DNA from 2 places in the Pseudoxanthomonas sp. CCNWLW251 genome. Region 1 is predicted to be linked to the other one. Evidence: riboswitches for the same ligand, from Rfam matches in the RefSeq annotation. Region 1 holds a riboswitch; the other holds the start of a gene.
The links. Region 1 has a riboswitch for cobalamin ahead of WBN46_RS18745 (ribonucleoside-diphosphate reductase subunit alpha). Riboswitches for the same ligand answer to the same signal wherever they lie in the genome.
Positions count from the first base shown of each region.

Region 1 (10,555 bases):
AACATCGAGATCGACAGCCGCAAGATTCCGGTGCGCGGTCGCGGCAAGAGCATCGCGTGGTTCGATTTCGGCGCGCTGTGCGAAGGTCCGCGCGGCACGACGGACTACATCGAGATCGCGCACGAGTTCAACACCCTGCTGCTCGGCGACATCCCGCGCTTCGATGCGCTGAATGAAGATGCCGCGCGCCGCTTCGTCAACCTGGTCGACGAGCTCTACGACCGCCACGTCAACCTGGTCTGTACTGCGGCGGAAACGCCGACGGCGTTGTACACCGGCACGCGCCTGCAGGGCGCGTTCGAGCGCACTGCTTCGCGCCTGATCGAGATGCAGAGCGCCGAGTACCTGGCCACGCCGCACAAGGCCTGAGCACATGCGCGCCGTGCCCGCCGCGATCGACGACGTGCTGCATCGGACGATCGACGGCGGCGGCCACGTCTGCGTGCTGACCGGCGCCGGCATGTCGGCCGAGAGCGGCATCCCCACCTTCCGCGGGACCCACGACAGCCTGTGGTCGCGGTTCGATCCGATGCGGTTGGCGACGGCCGGGGCGTGGCGCGAGGATCCTGCGCTGGTCTGGGGCTGGTACCGCTGGCGGATGCACCGGGTCCGCGAGGCGCAGCCGAATGCCGGCCATCGTGCGCTCGCGCAGCTGGCGCGCCGCGTGCCGCTTTGGCTGGTCACCCAGAATGTGGACGACCTGCACGAGCGCGGTGGCAGCACGGTCGACGCGCATGTGCACGGCAGCCTGTTCGCGTTGCGCTGCTTCGCCTGCGGGCGCGCGCACGAGGGCCCGCTCGACGAGTACGTGGACGATGCGCAGCGTGTCGAACCGATGCGTTGCGTCGCCTGCGGTGATCGCATCCGCCCGGGCGTGGTGTGGTTCGGCGAGGCGCTGCCTGAGGATGCCTGGACAACGGCGGTGGACGCGGCAACGCGTTGCTCGCTGATGCTGGTGGTGGGCACGTCGGGGCTGGTATATCCCGCGGCAGGTCTCCCCGCGCTCGCACGCCGCCATGGCGCGGTCGTGGTGGAGATCAATCCCGAGCCGACCGCGCTGTCTGCGGACGCGGACCATGTGTGGTGCGCGACGGCCGCACAGGCGCTGACGTTGCTGGCGCGCTAGGGATTGCTGCTTTCCTTCTCCCCGCAAGCGGTGAGACGGTGCCCGGAGAGCCTGCCCCGTACTGGATACGGGAGCGGACGAGGGGCGAGTGCGGTGTGGGCGGATACGTCGCTCTGGGGTTCACCGTCATGCATGGTGCGACGCCAGCGGCACGCATGAAACACGACTCCGTTCGCTCCTCACCCACCTTCGGCACCCTCTCCCCGCTGCGCGGGGAGAGGGACACTTCGTGCTGCTCGGATGCCTAGTGCAGCTGTCTATGGACAAACGCATCCACCGCGTCCGTGTAACCGGAAGGCGTCCCCAGCAATCGATTCACTTCCGCATGCGAAAGATCCTCGGGCAGCACCTCCATCGCCACCCCAAGCGTCTTCGCCTTCTCCACCATCGCTCGGCCCTGCGGACAGGCGTCCTTGCGGCGCGAGGAACAGACGAACAGCATCGGCACGGCATCGCGGGTGAGCTGGTGGTACGGCGATGCGGCGATCCAGTCGTCGCGGTTCCTGCCGAACGCGCGGTCGTAGATACCGGGCAGCGGCGGCTTCTGCATGGTCATCGGCACGTCCAGCGCTCCGCTGTCCAGCGACACCACGCCACGCGGCTTCGTTGCGCCAGCCTCGCGCCAGAGCGTGGAGGAGGCGCCGACCAGCGCGGCCAGGTGCGCGCCGGCGGAATGTCCCATCAACAGCACGCGCGAGCGATCGGCGTTCCATTCCGGCGCGCGCTGCTGCACGGCGGCCAGCGCGCGCGCCACGTCGCGCGCCTGCTCCAGCGGTGCGGTGTCCGGCCGCATGCGGTAATTCGTGGACACGAGGATGTACCCCTTCGGCAGCCAGTACGCCGCCTTGTTTTCCACCACCCCGGGATTGTCCTTGTTGCCGTTCTCCCAGCCACCGCCGTGCACGAACAGGATCACCGGCGCGTTGCGCGGCTGCGCGGGCAGGTAGACATCGAACCGCTGGCGCGGATCCGCGCCATAGGCGACATCGCGCAGCGCGCGCGCACCCGCCGGCAGCACGGGCGCACGCGCGGCGGGCTGGCGCGAAGCCTCACGCGCCTGTTGCAGGTGTTCGCGGAAGGTCTGCGCGGCCAGCGGCGGCAGCGCAGCAAGCAAGGCGCACGCCACCAGGCCCGTGCGGAACAGCATCGTCTTCATGGCATCACCTCGATGGGGAGATCAGCCCGCGCGCAACCACAATTGCGCGCGCAGGCCGTGGGGGGTGTTCGGCAGCAGCCGCAGTTCGCCGCCGTGCTGGCGTGCCACGCGGTCGACGATGGGAAGGCCCAGCCCGCTGCCGCCCTGCGCCTGGTCGTGGACGAACGGCTGGCGTGCGCGTTCGGCCGCGTCGGCGGAGAGACCGGAGCCGCCGTCGGCGACCTCGACCACCCATGCCGATCCTTCGGCCCACAGCTGCAGTGACAACGGCAACGCGCCATGCCGCTCGGCGTTGACCAGGAGGTTCTCCACCGCGCGCAGCAGCGCCATCGGCTTGCCGGGGAGCAGCGCATGCTCCGGCAGGTCCACCCGCCAGGCTTTCGAAGCGGCGGCGACCGCATGGCGGCAGATCGCGGCCAGGTCGACGTTCTCGCTGCCTTCGTCGCGGCCATCGCGTGCGAAGGCGATGAACTGGCCGAGGATGGCATCCATCTCGGCGATGTCGCGATGCATGCTGCGGGTCAGTCCGGGATCGGTGTCCGGCACCATCTCCAGCGCGAACTGCAGGCGCGTGAGCGGTGTGCGCAGGTCGTGTGAGATGCCGGCGAGCAGCAGCGCGCGTTCTTCCGCCGCCGCTCGGACATCGCGGCTGGCGTCGCCCAGTGCCTGCGCCAGGTCCGCCACCTCGCGCGGGCCACGCGCATGCACCGGCGGTGGCGCGTCGCCACGCACGATGGCCGGCGCGGCCGCCGCGAGCTGGCGCAGCGGCTGCACGAGCCGGCGCGCGAAGTACGCGGCGGCCAGCCATACCAGCGCCACGCAACCGACCAGCATGAACACGGAGAAGCGACGCATGCCGGTGGCCGGACGGTCATAGGCGAACGACACCCACAGCGGTTCGCGCGTGGCCGGTTTCAGCCAGATCACCCGCAATCCACGCCCGGCACTCATCCGCAGTTCGCGCCCGGCGCCCAGCGTGCCTGCGGCCTGTTCGCGCAGTTCGCGCAGCAAGGGGGCGAAGCGCGGTCGTGCGTCGGCGGGTGGCGTGCTGCGCACCTCCAGCCCGGCGTCACGCAGCTGCGCGACGGTGCGCGCATGCGACTGGTGGTGATCGAGCGCTTCGACGACTTCGGCGAACCCCTGCATCGCGCGCAACAACTGGTCGGCGGCCGGCCGCGTGGCCAGTTCGCGCCCGAGCAGGAGCGCCAGCACGCCGGCACCGGCCAGCACCAGCGCGATCACCAGCGCGAGCTGGCCGAACACGCTGCGCGGCAGCGGCGACCTCACGGTGCGGCCTCCGGTGGCACGAACACATAACCCACGCCCCATACGGTCTGGATCAGGCGCGGCTGGCGCGGATCGTCTTCCAGCAGCCGGCGCAGGCGCGCGATGGTGACGTCCATGCTGCGCTCGAAGGCATCGTGTTCGCGGCCGCGCGCCAGGCTCATCAGGCGGTCGCGGCTCAGCGGATGGCGCGGATGGCGCAGCAGCACCGACAGCACGGCGAACTCGCCGCTGGTCAAGCGCAACAGCGCGCCGTCGCGGGTCAGTTCACGCCGGCCCAGATCGAGGCGGAACGGGCCGAAGCTCAGTTCGCCGCCTTCGGCCTGCGGTGCGCCGGGTGCGGGACGCGTACGCCGCAGCACCGACCGGATGCGCGCCAGCAGCTCGCGCGGATTGACCGGCTTGGGCAGGTAGTCGTCCGCGCCGATCTCCAGCCCGACGATGCGGTCGATCTCGTCGCCCTTCGCGGTCAGCATGACGATGGGCGTGGCGTCGCCCTGCCCGCGCAGGCGGCGGCAGATCTCCAGGCCGTTCTCGCCGGGCAGCATCAGGTCCAGCACGATCAGATCGAAGTGGCCGCGATCCAGCGCCTGCCGCATTTGCACGCCATCGCCCGCGCCGCGCACGTCGAAGCCCTGCGACTGCAGGTAGCGCACCAGCAGCTCGCGCAGCCGCACGTCGTCGTCCACCAGCAGGATGCGCGCCGAAGTTTCGTCCATGCGGCCACTATCGCCCGCCGCCGCGATGCCCGGCAAACCCTGCCGGCGGCCCGTTTGTAAGCAGATGTTTCCAGCGCCGCCGGCAGACACATCTGCTGTCAACGGCGACACACCTGCCGGCGTTGCCCGCCCTACCGTGGTCCTGCCGCCGCTTCCCTGCGCGGCCATCCCACACCCCGACGAGGATTCCGCCATGAGCAAGACCCCGTTCCTGATCGCCACCGCCTTCGCCCTGTGCGCCACCACCCTGTTCGCCGACCACGCCGCAGCGCGCGAGCGCAGCCGCGCCGTGCAGCGCACCGCCCAGGGCGGCAGCGTCGCCGTCGAGCGCAGCAATGCGCGCTTCGACAGCCAGCGCCAGCGCGGCTGGCAGGCCGATGGCCAGGGCAATGCGAGCGCCGCGCGCAGCGGCAGCATCACCGGCGCCAACGGCGGCAGCGCCGGTTACGACCGCAGCGCCTACCGTAATGCCGATGGCAGCGCCGGCCGCCAGGGCAGCGCGTATGCCAACGGTCCGAACGGCGGCACCGCCAGCACCAGCGGCGGCATCAGCCGCGACGCGGACGGCCATGTCAGCGGCGCGCGCAACACCACGGCCACCGGCGCCAACGGCAACAGCTACACCGGCAGCACGACGGTGTCGGACGGCACGCTGGTGCACACACGCAGCTGCACCAATGCCGCCGGTGACGCCATCGCCTGTCCGCGCGGCAACTGATCGGCCTGCATCCGCTTTCCCGCAGGCGCGGCGGCATGGCACTCCCCCCTGTCGCACGGATGCATTCCCGCACCGCCGCGCCTGCACCTTTTCCTTCCCTCACCCGGAGATTCCCGATGTCCCGTTCCATCCTGCTCCCCCTCGCCACCACGCTGTCCATCTTTGTGCTGGTGGCCGCCCCCGCCAGTGCGCAGCAACGCACGCTGACCGAAGAACAGAAAGCCAAGCTGCAGGAACGGTTGAAAGCCGCCGATGCCAATGGCGATGGCCTGATCGACAAGGCGGAAGCCGAGGCCAGGCTGCCGCGGGTGGCGAAGAACTTCGACACGCTGGACGCCAATGGCGACGGCAGGCTGTCGCCTGACGAAATGCGGGCGATGGCCGCGCAGCTGGCCGAACGCCGTCGCCCGCGTTGAGGCCACGACGATGGCATCGCTGCCCCCACTGTTGGGTGTACCCCTGCTGGTGTTCGCCGCCATCGCCGCGCTGGAAGGCGCATGGCTGATGCGGCGCGGCGGCTATGACTGGAAGAGCTACTGGGCATCGCTGGGCGATGCGGCGGGACGCGCATTGCTGGGCCTGCTGATCCAGGGCGGCGTGGTGGGCGCGCTGCTGCTGGCGATCTGGGATTTCCGGCTGACGACGATCGCGATGGATCGCGGGTTGCACTGGGTGGCGCTCTTCGTCGGCCAGGAGTTCTGCTACTACTGGATGCATCGTGCCGATCACCGCGTGCGCTGGTTCTGGCTGAACCATTCGGTGCACCACTCCTCCGAGCAGTACGCCCTGTCGACCGCGTACCGGCTGGGCTGGACCGGCAAGCTGACCGGTGCCGCGGTGTTCTTCGGGCCGCTGGTGTGGCTGGGCTTTCCGGTGCCGTACGTGGTCGGCGTGCTGGCGGTGAACCTGCTGTACCAGTACTGGCTGCATACCGAATTGGTGCCACGGCTGGCGCGCCCCATCGAGTTCGTCTTCAACACGCCTGCGCATCACCGCGTGCACCACGCCAGCAACCCGGAGTACCTGGACTGCAACTATGGCGGCGTGCTGATCGTGTTCGACCGCCTGTTCGGCACCTGCCGCGAGGAAATCCCCGGCGTACCGCTCCGCTACGGGCTGGTCGAGCCGGTGCGCAGCTACAACCCGGTGAAGATCGTCTTCCACGCCTGGGTGAAGCTGGGCCGCGACCTGCGCCGGGCGCGTGGCCTGCGGCAGGTCGTGATGACGCTGTTCGGGCCGCCCGGATATGTCCCGGACGGCGCGGAAGCGGTCCGCCCGCGCCGTTGAGAGTGGCCCGCGCCCGCCCGGGCGGCGACAATACGCGCCCCCGGCGGCCCCACGCCGCCCGCATGCCGAGCCCCATGACCGCTTTCGTTTCCCCCGACCGCATCCGCGGCCTGTTCGCGCAGGCCATGTCCGACATGTACCGCGCCGAGGTGCCGCTGTACGGCGACCTGATCGAGTTGGTCGGCGAGATCAATACCGCGGCCCTGGGGAACGATGCTGCGCTGGCCGCACGCCTGCAGCGCACGGGCGAAACCGAACGGCTGGACCTGGAGCGCCATGGCGCGATCCGGGTCGGCACGCCGGCCGAACTGGCGATGCTCGGCCGCGTGTTCGCGCTGATGGGCATGCACCCGGTGGGCTACTACGACCTGACCGTGGCCGGCGTGCCGGTGCACGCCACCGCGTTCCGCCCGCTGACCGAAGAAGCGCTGGCCGCCAATCCGTTCCGCATCTTCACCTCGCTGCTGCGGCTGGAGCTGATCGCGGACGCGGCCTTGCGCACGGAAGCCGAAGCCATCCTGGCCCGCCGCGACATCTTCACCGCCGGCGCGCGTGCCCTGGTGGCGCAGGCCGAACGCGATGGCGGACTGGGTGAGGCCGACGCGCAGCGCTTCGTCGCCGAAGTACTCGAGACCTTCCGCTGGCACGGCGATGCCACCGTCTCGCTGCAGACCTACCAGGCCCTGCACGGCCTGCACCGGCTGGTCGCCGACGTGGTCAGCTTCCATGGCCCGCACATCAACCACCTGACCCCGCGCACGCTGGACATCGATGCCGCGCAGGCGGCGATGCTCGACCGTGGCATCCAGGCCAAGGCGCTGATCGAAGGCCCGCCGCGTCGCGCCGTGCCGATCCTGCTGCGCCAGACCAGCTTCAAGGCGCTGGAAGAGGAAGTCGCCTTCCCCGATGCCAGCGGCACGCTGGTACCCGGCAGCCACAGCGCGCGCTTCGGCGAGATCGAACAGCGCGGCCTGGCGCTGACGCCGGCCGGACGCGAACTCTACGACCGACTGCTGGCGCAGGTGCGCCAGGCAGGCGGTGCCGGCAATACCTCGGCGGACTATCCGCAGCGGCTGGCGGCCGCGTTCGCCGCGTTCCCGGACGACGAGGACACGCTGCGCCGTGAGGGCCTGGGCTACTTCCGCTACCGCCTGACCGATGCCGGCACAGCACTGCCCGCCAGCGAGCGCACAGCGATGACGCCTGACGCGCTGGTCGAGGCGGGCCACGCCGTGGTCGATCCCATCGTCTACGAAGACTTCCTCCCGGTCAGCGCGGCGGGCATCTTCCAGTCCAACCTGGGCGGCGGCGAACAGCGCGCGTATGACGCGCACGCCAACCAGGAAGCGTTCGAAGCAGCACTGGGCAAGACGATCCACGACCCGTTCGCGCTGTACCAGCAGGCGCAAGACGCGTCGATCGCCGCGCTGAAGGCGTGATGCTCCTTCCCCTCTCCCTGCGTGAGCGGGGAGAGGGTGCCGAAAGCGGGTGATGGGCGAACGAAGTCCGGACACCCAACGCGTCGGATCGGGATAGCGGTCTTGATGCCCAAGAGCGTCACGCACGAGTTGTCATCGCGCCTGCCCCTCATCCGCCCCCGTATCCAGTACGGGGCAGGCTCTTCGGGCACCTTCTCCCCGCCAGCGGGGAGAAGGATTCAACTCGTGAAACCCGCATCGCGTCGACATCGGCTGTTCCACACAACATTTGGTGTTGACGCCTCCATGCACCCCCACTATCTTGTGGCCGTCGGTTCCGGAGATGGCTAGTCTCCGGATGAAAAGGGAAGCCGGTGACGCCTCGCGCCACTCCGGCACTGCCCCGCAGCGGTAACTGGGAACGACCCCGCCACACAGCACTGAGGCCCACGCCTCGGGAAGCGGCGGACTAGGAGGAAGGCACCGCCTTCCACGCCCATGAGTCCGAAGACCTGCCGACAGCCGCGCGTTGCACACCGCGCGGTGCCGGCCGCGGATTCTCCGGGGGGAGATGGCTGGCGAAGCAGGGCACCCGCAGTCCGACTGCGTGGTCTCGCCGCCTGCGACGCCGCTTCCCCACTGTGATTCCCCATCCGGCCTTCCGCTGCCCCGCGAGGGACGGGCCGCCGCGTGCACCACGCATGGAGGAATCTCGTGACCCAGATCGACACCGCCGTCGCCGTCGCCGGCACCACCCCGTCCCAGAAGGACGCGTTTTCGCTGACCCCGCCGCCCACCGCCACCGCGATGAGCGTGACCAAGCGCAATGGCGGCCGCGAGCCGGTGGACCTCAACAAGATCGTGCGCGCGGTGCAGCGCAACTGCGAAGGCCTGCACGCCATCGACCCGATGCGCGTGGCCACCCGCACCATCTCCGGCCTGTACGACGGCGCCAGCACGCGCGAACTGGACGAACTGTCCATCCGCACCGCCGCGCTGCTGACCGGCGAAGAGCCCGAATACAGCCGCCTGGCCGCGCGCCTGCTGGCCGGCTACATCGTGAAGGAGGTCACCGGCCAGGAGATCCACGCGTTCTCGCAGTCGGTCACCCGCGGCCACGAGGTCGGCCTGATCAACGACCGCCTGCTGAACTTCGTGCAGACCAACGCACGCAAACTCAACGACGCGCTGGATGCTTCGCTCGACCTGCACTTCGACTACTTCGGCCTGCGCACGCTTTACGACCGCTACCTGCTGCGCCATCCGCACACGCGCAAGGTGATCGAGACCCCGCAGCAGTTCTTCCTGCGCATCGCCTGCGCGCTGAGCGAGGACGTGCCGGAAGCGCTGGCGCTGTACCGCCGCATGGGCAACCTGGACTATCTGCCCAGCTCGCCGACGCTGTTCAACAGCGGCACCACCCACGAACAGCTGTCCTCGTGCTTCCTGCTGGATTCGCCGCAGGACACGCTGGAGTCCATCTACGCCAAGTACGGCGACATCGCGCAGCTGAGCAAGTTCAGCGGCGGCATCGGCGTGAGCTACACGCGCGTGCGTTCGCGCGGCTCGCTGATCAAGTCCACCAACGGCCACAGCAACGGCATCGTGCCATGGCTGAAGACGCTGGATTCCTCGGTCGCCGCGGTCAACCAGGGCGGCAAGCGCAAGGGCGCGGCCTGCGTGTATCTGGAAACCTGGCATGCCGACATCGAGGACTTCCTCGAACTGCGCGACAACACCGGCGACGAAGCCCGCCGTACGCACAACCTCAACCTGGCCAACTGGGTGCCGGACCTCTTCATGAAGCGTGTGGAGGCCGATCAGGAATGGTCGCTGTTCGATCCGCGCGTGGTGCCGGAGTTGACCGACCTGTACGGCGCTGCATTCGAGCTGGCGTACACGCAGGCCGAGACGCAGGGCAAGGCGATGAAGACCATCTCCGCCCGCAAGTTGTACGGCCGGATGATGCGCACGCTGGCCGAGACCGGCAACGGCTGGATGACCTTCAAGGACAAGTGCAACGCGGCCAGCAACCAGACCCTGCGCGCCGGCAACGTGATCCACCTGTCCAACCTGTGCACCGAGATCCTCGAGGTCACCTCGGCCGAAGAAACGGCCGTGTGCAACCTGGGCTCGATCAACCTCGCCCGCCATTTCGACGAGGACGGGTATTTCGATTTCGACAAGCTGGCCGAGACTGTGCGCCTGGCCGTGCGCCAGCTGGACCGCGTGATCGACCTGAATTTCTATCCGATCGAAACCGCGCGCCGCGGCAACCTGCGCTGGCGCCCGGTGGGCCTGGGCTGCATGGGCCTGCAGGATGTGTTCTTCAAGCTGCGCCTGCCGTTCGACAGCGCCGAAGCGCGTGCGATGTCGGCGAAGATCGCCGAGACCATCTACTTCCACGCACTCGAAACCTCGGTGGAACTGGCGCAGGAACGCGGCCGCCATCCGTCGTTCGCCGACACCCGCGCCGCCAACGGCGAACTGCAGTTCGATGCATGGAACGTGGTGCCCGAGAACGCAGAGCGCTGGGATGCGCTGCGCGCCCGCATCAAGGAGCACGGCCTGCGCAACTCGCTGCTGATCGCCATCGCGCCGACGGCGACGATCGCCTCGATCGCCGGCTGCTACGAATGCGTGGAGCCACAGGTGTCCAACCTGTTCAAGCGCGAGACGCTGTCGGGCGATTTCCTGCAGGTCAACCGCTACCTGGTGGACGAGTTGAAGAAGCTGGGCCTGTGGACGGCGGAGACGCGCGATGCGATCAAGCTGTCCGAAGGCTCGGTACAGGGCCTGGCGCAGGTGCCGGACACGCTGCAGCAGATCTATCGCACCGCGTGGGAG
Region 1 covers NZ_JBBEGA010000006.1:179,128-189,682, reverse strand. Annotated here, with positions in the region: gene zapE (cell division protein ZapE) at 1-369, shown strand, start outside; gene WBN46_RS18785 (NAD-dependent deacylase) at 374-1,126, shown strand; gene WBN46_RS18780 (alpha/beta hydrolase) at 1,371-2,282, opposite strand; gene WBN46_RS18775 (ATP-binding protein) at 2,304-3,569, opposite strand; gene ompR (two-component system response regulator OmpR) at 3,566-4,285, opposite strand; gene WBN46_RS18765 (hypothetical protein) at 4,479-5,003, shown strand; partial or broken gene WBN46_RS18760 (EF-hand domain-containing protein) at 5,255-5,419, shown strand; gene WBN46_RS18755 (sterol desaturase family protein) at 5,430-6,290, shown strand; gene WBN46_RS18750 (VOC family protein) at 6,365-7,729, shown strand; cobalamin riboswitch at 8,024-8,243, shown strand; gene WBN46_RS18745 (ribonucleoside-diphosphate reductase subunit alpha) at 8,516-10,555, shown strand, end outside.

Region 2 (10,555 bases), on a different contig from region 1:
CGGCCGCGACGTGGACCTGCGCGACGTGCCGGGCTTCGAGCCGCAGACGCCGATCCGCTGGGGCAACAGTGCGCCGGGCAAGGCCGAACAGCCCGCCGGCGAGCGCACCCCGCGCCGCAACGGCCCGCAGAAGCATGCGCGCCGCCCGCACAGCGAGGCCCCGCGCCACGCCCACGCCGGCCCGAAGAAGCACAGCAGTGGCCCGCGTCGCGAAGGCGACCGCCGCCCCGGCGGTGCGCGCCCTAGCCAGGCACGCCCTGCCCGTTGAGTCGATCGTGCGGCGCCCTCACCGGCGCCGCACGCTGGTTGCCACGCCCTCTAGAATCGTCGCATGGATATCTTCAAGGTCTTCACCGTGGAAGCCGCGCACCGGCTGCCGCACGTGCCGGACGGGCACAAGTGCGCGCGCCTGCACGGACATTCGTTCCGCATCGAACTGCATCTCTCCGGCCCGGTCGATCCGCACGCTGGCTGGGTGATGGACTTCGCCGACGTGAAGGCGGCCTTCCAGCCGATCTACGACCGGCTGGACCACCACTATCTCAACGACATCCCCGGCCTGGACAACCCGACCAGCGAGCAGCTCGCGAAGTGGATCTGGGACCAGACCAAACCGGTGCTGCCGCTGCTGAGCGCCATCGTGGTGCATGAAACCTGCACGTCCGGGTGCCGCTATACGGGCCCCTGAGGCAAGAAACCGGTTTCATACCACTACATACAAGCGTTTGATTTTTAACGGCTCCTGACCGTTCGTCGGATTTCCATACGCCACTTATTGCACTGCAACATGGATATGTCTATGCTGCGTCGCAACAGATGGGAATCCCCTTTCAGGAGCACGCCATGACCACGCAATTCAACGAAAGCTTCAGCCAGTTCACGCACCAGTTCGCCGCCGCTGCCTCGCGCGCCAACCGTCTGGCCCTGGAAAGCGCCGAGACCGTGTTCGGCGTGCAGCTGAAGACCTTCGAAAAGAATATCGACGCCACCACCGCCTTCTTCGGCGAGCTGGCTGAAACCCGCGACCTCGAAGGCTACAAGACCCTGTGGCCGAAGGGCATGCAGGTGGCCAAGGACAACGCCGAGCGCGTCGTCGCCGCCAGCCAGGAAGTGTTCGGCCTGGGCCTGAAGACCGGTGAGGCCTTCGGCCAGCTGGTGAAGACCCAGTTCGAGACCGCGACCGACAACGTCCAGGCCTCCGTGGCCAAGGCGACCAAGGCCGCCAAAGGCAAGTAAGACCCGCCCCAGGACCTGCGCGTCCAACGTTTATTGCGCGGCTCCCCCTCCCTCCGCGCAGCCGACCCGGCAGCCCCCACGCTGCCGGGTTTTTTATTGCCCGCGCACCCAGGTACTTGCAGGAGGGCCTTCAGGCCCGATGCTTTTCCGGCAACGCCTGTCGGGCCTGAAGGCCCTCCTACAGGGAAATCGCGATATGCCGGCTGAGCTGCCTGGCGTCGATGTCCGGCGCATGTGGCAACCTCCCCCAGCACGGCACCGGCATGCGCGCGGACAGCAGGGCGAAGTTCTCGTCCCGGCGTTCCATCTCCGGATCGACCTCGTTCGCTATCCAGCCCACCAACCGTGCCCCGTCGTCCTGGATGGCGCGCGCACTGAGCCGTGCATGGTTGATGCAGCCGAGCCGCATCCCCACCACCAGCACCACCGGCAGGCGCAGTTCCTCGACGAGGTGCCGTTGATCGAGCGTCGCCGTCAGCGGCGCGGCCCAGCCGCCAACGCCTTCCACCAGTACCAGATCAGCCAGCGGATGCAGGCGCTCGAACGCTGAAACCAGCACCCCCAGTTGGACGTCCACGCCTGCATCGCGGGCCGCGATCTCCGGCGCCAGCGGAGCGGGCAGCGCATACGGATTGAGGTCCTCGTACGGCGGCACGGGATCGCTCGCCGCCTGCAGGGCCAGTGCATCGTCGTTGCGCCAGCCGGCCGGCGTGAGGGTACAGCCGCTGGCAACCGGCTTCATGCCGACCGCGCGCAACCCGCGCGCGCGGAATGCATGCAACAAGGCGGCACTGGCGACGGTCTTGCCGACGCCGGTGTCGGTACCGGTGACGAACAGCCGGTCCATCGGCCTATCCATCTGCGCGCTCCGGCCAGCGGCGCGCGCCCCAGCGCTGGCCACGCACATGCACCAGGCCGGTGAACGAAAGCAGGAAATACACGCTGCCCGGCAATGCGACCTGCCACGACCGCGAGTGCTCGGTCAGCAGCAGCGCGATCAGCACCGACACCAGGCTGACGAGAACGAAATAGGCGTGGGATGCGACTTCCCCAGCTGCGTTGGCTGCGGCATCGCCGTCCAGCCGCAACCGGCCACGCGCGCGCCATGCGAGCGCATACAGACCGCCTACGCAGGCGGACATCGACGCGAACGCGAGCCCGTAGAAAATGAACATGAAGGCCAGCGGACGCGGACCGTTGGCGTCGGACAGCGGCATCGGCAGCCACCCGCCCGTGATCCATCCGAAGAACGTACCCAGCAGCAGCCGCAGCGGATACACGTAGACCAGCACCAGGAACACCAGCAACAGGCTGAGCAGCGTGGCCGGGACGGTGCCCAGCCGATAGCGCCGGCTCCAGCGCACATGCGCGTACCAGAACATCGCCACCATCGCGAAGCTGGCGGCGAACGCCGGTATGTTCTTCAGCGCCTGCAGTACGCCGCCGATGCTGTCAGGAATGCGCTCCACCGAGATGACCAGCAAAGTGACCGCGAACGCGAACGCCGCATCGACGAATGCCTCCAGCCGCGTCACGCCATGGCCACGCCAACCCGCTTCTTCTTCATCGCGTGCATTCGCGCCCACCTGTCGCCCCCGTCAGCCCATGCGGATGGGACGCATCATATCGGGCCGTCCCGCAGGACGCGGGAGTAGAATCGACGCCATGTCATTCGCCTCCCAGACGCTCACCGGCAGCAAGCCGGAACAATACGCACAGCTGGCCGCGCAGGCCCGTGCCCTGCTGGCCGGCGAACCGGACCGGATCGCCAATGCCGCCAACCTGGCCGCACTGCTCTACCACGCCCTGCCGGACTTCAACTGGGCCGGCTTCTACTTCTTCGATGGCCGGGAATTGGTCGTTGGCCCGTTCCAAGGCTTACCAGCCTGCGTGCGGATCCCGTTGGACAAGGGGGTCTGCGGAGCCGCCGCACGCACCCGCCAGACCCAGCGCGTGGACGATGTGGAGGCCTTCCCGGGCCACATCGCCTGCGATTCCGCTTCACGCTCGGAGTTGGTGGTACCGCTGGTAAAAGGGGACGAACTGGTCGGCGTGCTCGACCTGGACAGCCCACGCCTGGCGCGCTTCGATGCCGACGACCAGGCGGGCATGGAACGCATCGCCGCCATCTTCGTGGATTCGCTGACATGACAGGCACCAAGCTGCGCAACATCGGCCCCAAGTCCGCCGCCTGGCTGCGCCAGGTCGGCCTGCGCACGCAGGAGGACCTGGAGGGCGTCGGCGCGGTGGAAGCCTTCATACGGGTCAAGCGCGCGGGGTTCCGGCCCAGCCTCAACCTGCTCTATGCGCTGGAAGGCGCCCTGCTGGATTGCCACTGGCAGCAGCTGCCCGAGGATCGCCGCAGCGCATTGCTGGTGGCCTACGACGCGGCGGCCGCCCTGCTGCCGCCGCCGCGCGGCCGACCCGCAGCAGGCCCGGTGACCACGACGCACACCGAGCGCGAAGAAGACACGGGCCCTCCGCTCAACCTGTTCGACTCGCCAGGCGGCGACGACTGATTCCTCCACGAGGGCTTCAGCCCCGATGCTTTTCAGCCACTGCGTCAGGGGCTGCCAGAAGAGCATCGGGACTGAAGCCCCTCCTGCACCTGTGCGGGCAGGAACGCGCGGGCTTCCCGTATACTGCGCGCGCTTTCAGGTGACCCGCGGCTTCCACGCCCGGGTTGAAACGGGAAGCCGGTGACCCGCGATACGCGGCATTCCGGCGCTGCCCCCGCAACGGTAGGCGAACAACAGCCGCGGCATCGGCCACTGTGCATTGCATGGGAAGGCGCCAAGGCGGAGTGCCCTGCACTCGTTCGCAAGCCCGGAGACCGGCCTGGGAGTCCACTGGTTGCGATGCGGAGGGCGTCGCGGCGTGCCGCGCCGCTGCCTGTCTGCTGCGCTGTCCGCAACGCTCCCTTCCCCGTCGCAACTCCACGCCGAAGAATGCGCGCGGGGCGCGCGATGGAGTTGAATCCGATGTACAGCCGTTTTCCCCTTTCCCACCTGGCCCTCGCGGTCGCATTGGCGCTGCCGTTCGCGGCGCAGGCGCAGGACGCCACTGACTTGGACGAAGTCGTCGTCACCGGCACCCGCACCGATGTGGCCGTGCGCGACAGCCTGGCGCCGGTGCAGGTCATCGCGCGCGCGGACATCGAACGCAGCCAGTCGCGCTCGCTGATCGATCTGCTCAAGGGCCGTGCCGGCATCGGCTTCACCAACCAGGGCGGCCTGGGCAAGCTGAGCACGATCAACATCCGCGGCACCGAATCCGACCACGTGCTGGTACTGGTGGATGGCATCCGCATCGGCTCGGCAACCGCGGGACTGGCGTCGTTCCAGGACTTGCCGGTGGACCAGATCGAGCGCATCGAGATCGTGCGTGGCCCACGCTCCAGCCTGTACGGCTCGGAGGCGATCGGCGGCGTGATCCAGATCTTCACCCGTCGCGGCGGCAAGGGCCTGTCGCGCGAACTGCGTGTCGGCGGTGGCAGCAACAATCTGCGCGAAGCCAGCGGCGGCTTCGCTTATGGCGGGGAACGTGGCTGGATCGGCGCCAATGCCGCGTACCAGGAAACCGACGGCACCAACGCCTGTCGTGGCGCCGGCTTTCCGGTCTTCCAGGGCTGCTTCACCGACGAGCCAGACGATGACGGCTACCGCAACGTCTCGCTCAACGTGCGCGGCGGCTACAGGCTGACCGATGCGCTGACGCTGGAAGGCCACGCATTGAACGCCGATGCCTTCAACGAGTTCGATGGCAGCATCTTCGGTGGCAACGAGGCCGACAACGTGCAGCAAGTGCTCGGCAGCAAGCTGACGTGGAAGCCTTCCGCCGCCACCACGCTCACCGCGCAAGTCGGCCGCGCCTCCGACAAGTCGGACAACCATTTCGCCGATGCCGCCGCCGGCACACGCACCTTCGTCAGCACGTTCGACACTCGGCGCGACACCGCCTCGCTGCAGGGCGACTTCGTCTTCGCTGACCGGCACCTGCTGACCGCCGGCGCAGACTGGCAGCGCGACGAGGTCACCAGCACGGTGACCTTTGCCGACAGCGCCCTGACGCCGATCGAAAGCCGCGACAACACCGGCGTCTTCGTCGAGTATCAGGGACGCTTCGGCGCGCAGCAGGTGCAAGCCAGCGTGCGCAACGACGACAACGACCAGTTCGGCAACCATGTGACCGGGAGCCTCGGCTGGGGTCTCGGATTCGGCAGCGGCTTCAAGCTCAGCGTCACCGCCGGCACCGGTTTCAAGGCGCCCACGTTCAACGACCTGTACTACCCGTTCTCCGGCAACGAGTTCCTCGAGCCCGAACGTTCGAAGACCCTGGACATCGGCCTGGCGCAGTACGCCGACAACTGGAACTGGTCGTTCAACGTCTACGAGACGCGTATCGACGACCTCATTGCGCTTGACAGCAACTGGCTGCCGGCGAATACCGAAGAAGCGCGCATCCGCGGTGCCGAACTGACCGGCACAATGACGCTGGCCGGCTTCGACATCGCCGCCCAGGTGAGCCATGTCGATCCGCGCAACCACACCGCCGGCCTGAACTACGACAACCTGCTGGCGCGCCGCGCACGCAACACGGCACGCGTGGATGTGGACCGTGCCTTCGGCGGCTTCCGCGTCGGCCTGACCGCCAATGGCGCCAGCCACCGCTACGACAACGCTGCCAACAGCGTTCGACTGGCCGGCTACGGCACGCTGGACCTGCGCCTGGAGTACGCAATCACGGACGAGTGGTCGCTACAGGCACGCGCCAGCAACGTGTTCGACCGCCAGTACGAAACGATCGCCTGGTACAACCAGCCCGGTCGTGAGTACGGCCTGAGCCTGCGCTACAGCGCGCGCGACTGAGTCGTACGCCCGAGGGAAGGCCGGCAATGGACTGCTCCGTTGCCGGCTTTGCCGCTTCGTCCCCGCGGCCACAAGACTGCGGACCACGCTGTACCAGCCCGACGCCGGACCGCGCACGCGTCTGCAGAACGCGATGGCCTCGCACCTGCGATGCTTCGAGCGCAACGAAGACCCCGCCTTCGACTGGCACGCTGCATGACCCTGCGCTACACGTCCATCACATCGAACAGGCTCGCCTGTACTCCCAACTCCTCACGATCGCGGAACCCGGAAAGGCCTACGCCGACCAAGCGGTACCGAGTCGCAGCAGGCAGGTCCACGCGCTCGCGCAATGCCAGCGCGATATCGATGAACTCCTGCGCGGAGGATGCAGGCGACTCCGGCGTGAAGCTGCGGGTCAGGATGCGGAACTGCGAGGTCTTGAGCTTCAGTACCACCGTGCGGCCCACGCGCTCCGTCTTCCGGCTGGCGGCCCAGGCCTTTTCCGCGATACGGACGATGTGCGGTTCCAGTTCGGGCAGCAACAGGTCGGTGGCGAACGTGTCTTCGGCCGAGATCGACTGCACCGGCTGGTCAGGCTCCACGGGTCGCTCGTCGATGCCGCGTGCGCGCCGATAGAGACTTCCGCCGAAGCTGCCGAAGCGCTGTTCCAGATCGCGCTGCTCGAAGGTGCGCAGATCGCCGACGGTATGGATGCCGGCCGCGTTCAACTTGCCCTGCATCACCTTGCCCACGCCCGGAATGCGCTCCACCGGCAAAGGCGTCAGGAACGCCTCCACCTGGTGCGGCCGCAGCACGAACTGCCCATCGGGCTTGCGCCAGTCGGACGCGATCTTGGCGAGGAACTTGTTCGGCGCCACGCCGGCCGACGCGGTGAGCTGCGTTTCCTCGCGGATCTGCGCACGGATCGTTTCGGCCACCGCGGTGGCGGTCGGCAGGTTGGACTTTGTCGCGGTAACGTCGAGATAGGCCTCGTCCAGCGACAACGGTTCGACCAGGTCGGTGTGGCGCAGGAAGATCTCGCGCACCTGTCGCGACACCGCCTTGTAGCGCGCGAAGTCTGGCGGCACGAACACTGCCTGCGGGCACAGCCGCTCCGCGCGCACCGCCGGCATCGCCGAGCGCACGCCGAAGACGCGGGCTTCGTACGATGCCGCGCACACCACCGAGCGCTCGCCGCGCCACGCGACGACCACGGGCCGTCCACGCAGCGACGGATCGTCGCGTTGTTCGACCGACGCGTAGAAGGCGTCCATGTCGATGTGGATGATCTTGCGCATCACGCGATGATATCGGCCGCCGTACGCGATCGCATGGACGCAGGCGGGAACGATACGGTTGCGTTTGGAGATGCGGACAGAGAGTGCGAAACCCTTGCCGCAATTACGCCTCGCCGATGGTACGCCGGCGTATGGAAAAAACCCGGTTGATTTGCATCAAGACAAGCGTATGCACATGTGTGCATTATTTGCAGCTTCGTAGAACGGACCATGCAATGACCGCCCCTGCTTCCTTCTCGCGCGAACAGCTGCTGGCCAGCGCGCGCGGCGAACTGTTCGGCCCCGACAGCGGCCGCCTGCCCAATGACCCGATGCTGATGTTCGACCGCATCACCGAGATCCGCGAGGACGGTGGTGCGCACGGCAAGGGCCTCATCCGCGCGGAACTGGATATCCACCCCGACCTGTGGTTCTTCAAGTGCCACTTCCTCGGCGACCCGGTAATGCCCGGTTGCCTGGGGCTGGATGCGATGTGGCAGCTGACCGGTTTCTTCCTGACCTGGATCGGCGCGCCCGGTCGCGGTCGTGCATTGGGATCGGGCGAAGTGAAGTTCACCGGCCAGGTCTTGCCGACCGCCAAGCGCGTCAGCTACGAGATCGACATCAGCCGCGTGATCAACCGCAAGCTGGTGCTTGCGGTGGCCGATGGCCGCATGCTGGTCGACGGCCGCGAGATATACACCGCGCGCGATCTGCGCGTGGGCCTGTTCACCTCGACGGAGAGCTTCTGATGCGCCGTGTCGTCATCACCGGCCTGGGCATCACGTCCTGCCTCGGCAACGACGCGGATACCGTGTCGGCCGCGCTGCGCGCAGGCCGTTCGGGCATCCGCCATATCCCGCAATACGCCGAACTCGGCTTCCGCAGCCAGGTGGGCGGTGCGCCGGAGATCGATCTCGATGCGCAGATCGACCGCAAGCAGAAGCGCTTCATGGGCGATGCTGCGGCGTTCGCGCACATCGCGCTGCGCGATGCCATCGCTGATGCCGGCCTGGACGACGCGCTGGTCAGTCAGCCGCGCACCGGCCTGATCGCCGGCTCCGGCGGCGGCTCGGCCGAATGGCAGATCGAGGCCGCCGATCTGCTGCGCGCGCGCGGCATCCGCAAAGTGGGCCCGTACATGGTGCCGCGCACGATGTGCTCCACCGTATCGGCGACCCTCGCCACGGCGTTCAAGATCAAGGGCGTGAGCTATTCGATCTCCGCCGCCTGCGCGACCTCGGCACACTGCATCGGCGCGGCGGCGGACCTGATCCGCGCCGGCCGACAGGACATCGTGTTCGCCGGTGGCGGCGAAGAGCTGCACTGGGCGCTGACGATGATGTTCGATGCGATGGGCGCGTTGTCGAGCAAGCGCAACGATGACCCCGCGCACGCCTCGCGTCCCTACGATGCGGACCGCGACGGTTTCGTCATCGCCGGTGGTGGCGGCATGCTGGTGCTGGAGGATTACGACCACGCGGTGAAGCGCGGCGCACGCATCCACGCCGAACTGCTGGGTTACGGCGTGACCTCTGACGGCGCCGACATGGTCGCGCCGTCCGGCGAAGGCGCGGTGCGCTGCATGCAGATGGCGCTGGAAGGCGTCACCGCGCCGCTGGACTACCTCAACACGCACGGCACCTCCACGCCGCTGGGCGACGTGATCGAACTCGAGGCGATCCGCACCGCGCTGGGCGATACGCTGCCGCCGATCTCCTCGACCAAGGCGCTGTCCGGCCACTCGCTGGGCGCGGCCAGCGTGCATGAAGCGATCTACTGCCTGCTGATGATGCGCGATGGCTTCATCGCGGGCTCGGCCAACATCGAGACGCTGGACGAAGGCGCCAAGGATTTCCCCATCGTGCAGGCGAGCCGCGACGCGACCCTGACCACGGTGATGTCCAACAGCTTCGGCTTCGGCGGCACGAACGCCAGCCTGGTGTTCGGCCGGGTCTGACCCGGCTCAGCGCCCGTCCACCGCGCGCCGCCCCAGCGCCGGATCGTCGGTGAAGAAGCCGCCGATCCCCAGCGCGAGATAGGCGCGGATCTCGACAAGGGATCCTGCCTCGCTGCGCATGCGCGGATCGTCGCCTTCGCGCAGTGCCTTCGGCAGGAAATGGTTCTCCGGCCGGAAGGTGTATGGCCACACATGCAGGCCTTCGTTGCGGGCATCCGCCATCAGCGCGGTCGGCGTTCCCAGCGCGCCGTCCTCGGAAACCGGCATCAGCAGGCGCGTCCACGGCCCGATGATGTCGGCATAGCCGGCGATGTCCTGCAACCCGGCGGGTGTCATCAGGTCCGCGTAGCGTGTCGGCCTGCCCGCCGCCAGCGCATCGCCCGGTTGCGCGTCAGCGGGACCCAGCAACTGCAGCAGGCGGATGTTCTCGTGCGACGGCCCAAGGCGCGTGCGCAACGCACGCAGGTTCGCCTGCTCGAACGATTGGATCACCACCGGGGCCTCGCGTGTGTACGCGTGCGCCGCCAGCGTTTCCAGCAGGCGCTCCTCCATCGGCAGGCCGAGGCGCTGGAAGTGGCTGGGATGCTTGATCTCGGGTATCAGGCCGATGCTGCGCCCACTGCGTGCGGCGTGTTCCGCCGCCAGCGCGATGACCTCATCCAGCGTCGCGATGTCGTATCGGCCATCGTGCGCCGTACCGCGCAGCTCGGGCAACCGCTCACGCGCGCGCAACGTCTTCAGTTCGGCGAGGGTGAAGTCTTCGGTGAACCAGCCATCGAACGTCTCGCCATCGATTACCTGTTGTCGCTTGCGGGCGGCGAACTCGGGCCGCTGCGCGACATCGGTGGTCCCGCCGATTTCGTTCTCGTGCCGCGCGACCAGCACGCCATCGCGCGTGGACACCAGGTCGGGCTCGATGTAGTCCGCCCCGTCCTCGATTGCACGCGCATACGCCTCCAGCGTGTGCTCAGGCAGATGCGCGCTGGCGCCGCGGTGTGCGACGACGACCACGTCGGACGGCATGTCGCCGGACTGCACGGACGCGGCCGGCATCAGTACCAACAGGACGGGAAGCAGACGACGGAACGGCATGGACAATCCTTCATGCATGCAAGCATGCCACGCGCGGCACGGGACCCGGACAGCACAAAGCCCGGCTTTCGCCGGGCTCCGGTGCAACGCGGGAGGAGAGAGGACCTCGTTGCAGGTCGCATTCTGCGCGCCGCCTGTTA
Region 2 covers NZ_JBBEGA010000005.1:41,386-51,940, forward strand. Annotated here, with positions in the region: partial or broken gene WBN46_RS16730 (DEAD/DEAH box helicase) at 1-190, shown strand, start outside; gene queD (6-carboxytetrahydropterin synthase QueD) at 332-688, shown strand; gene WBN46_RS16740 (phasin family protein) at 844-1,236, shown strand; gene bioD (dethiobiotin synthase) at 1,415-2,095, opposite strand; gene WBN46_RS16750 (TMEM175 family protein) at 2,088-2,822, opposite strand; gene WBN46_RS16755 (GAF domain-containing protein) at 2,902-3,387, shown strand; gene WBN46_RS16760 (TfoX/Sxy family protein) at 3,384-3,755, shown strand; cobalamin riboswitch at 3,876-4,093, shown strand; gene btuB (TonB-dependent vitamin B12 receptor) at 4,218-6,104, shown strand; gene dinB (DNA polymerase IV) at 6,311-7,384, opposite strand; gene fabA (3-hydroxyacyl-[acyl-carrier-protein] dehydratase FabA) at 7,600-8,115, shown strand; gene fabB (beta-ketoacyl-ACP synthase I) at 8,115-9,323, shown strand; gene WBN46_RS16785 (glycerophosphodiester phosphodiesterase) at 9,330-10,376, opposite strand.
Region 2: another riboswitch for cobalamin. It lies ahead of btuB (TonB-dependent vitamin B12 receptor); the one in region 1 lies ahead of WBN46_RS18745 (ribonucleoside-diphosphate reductase subunit alpha).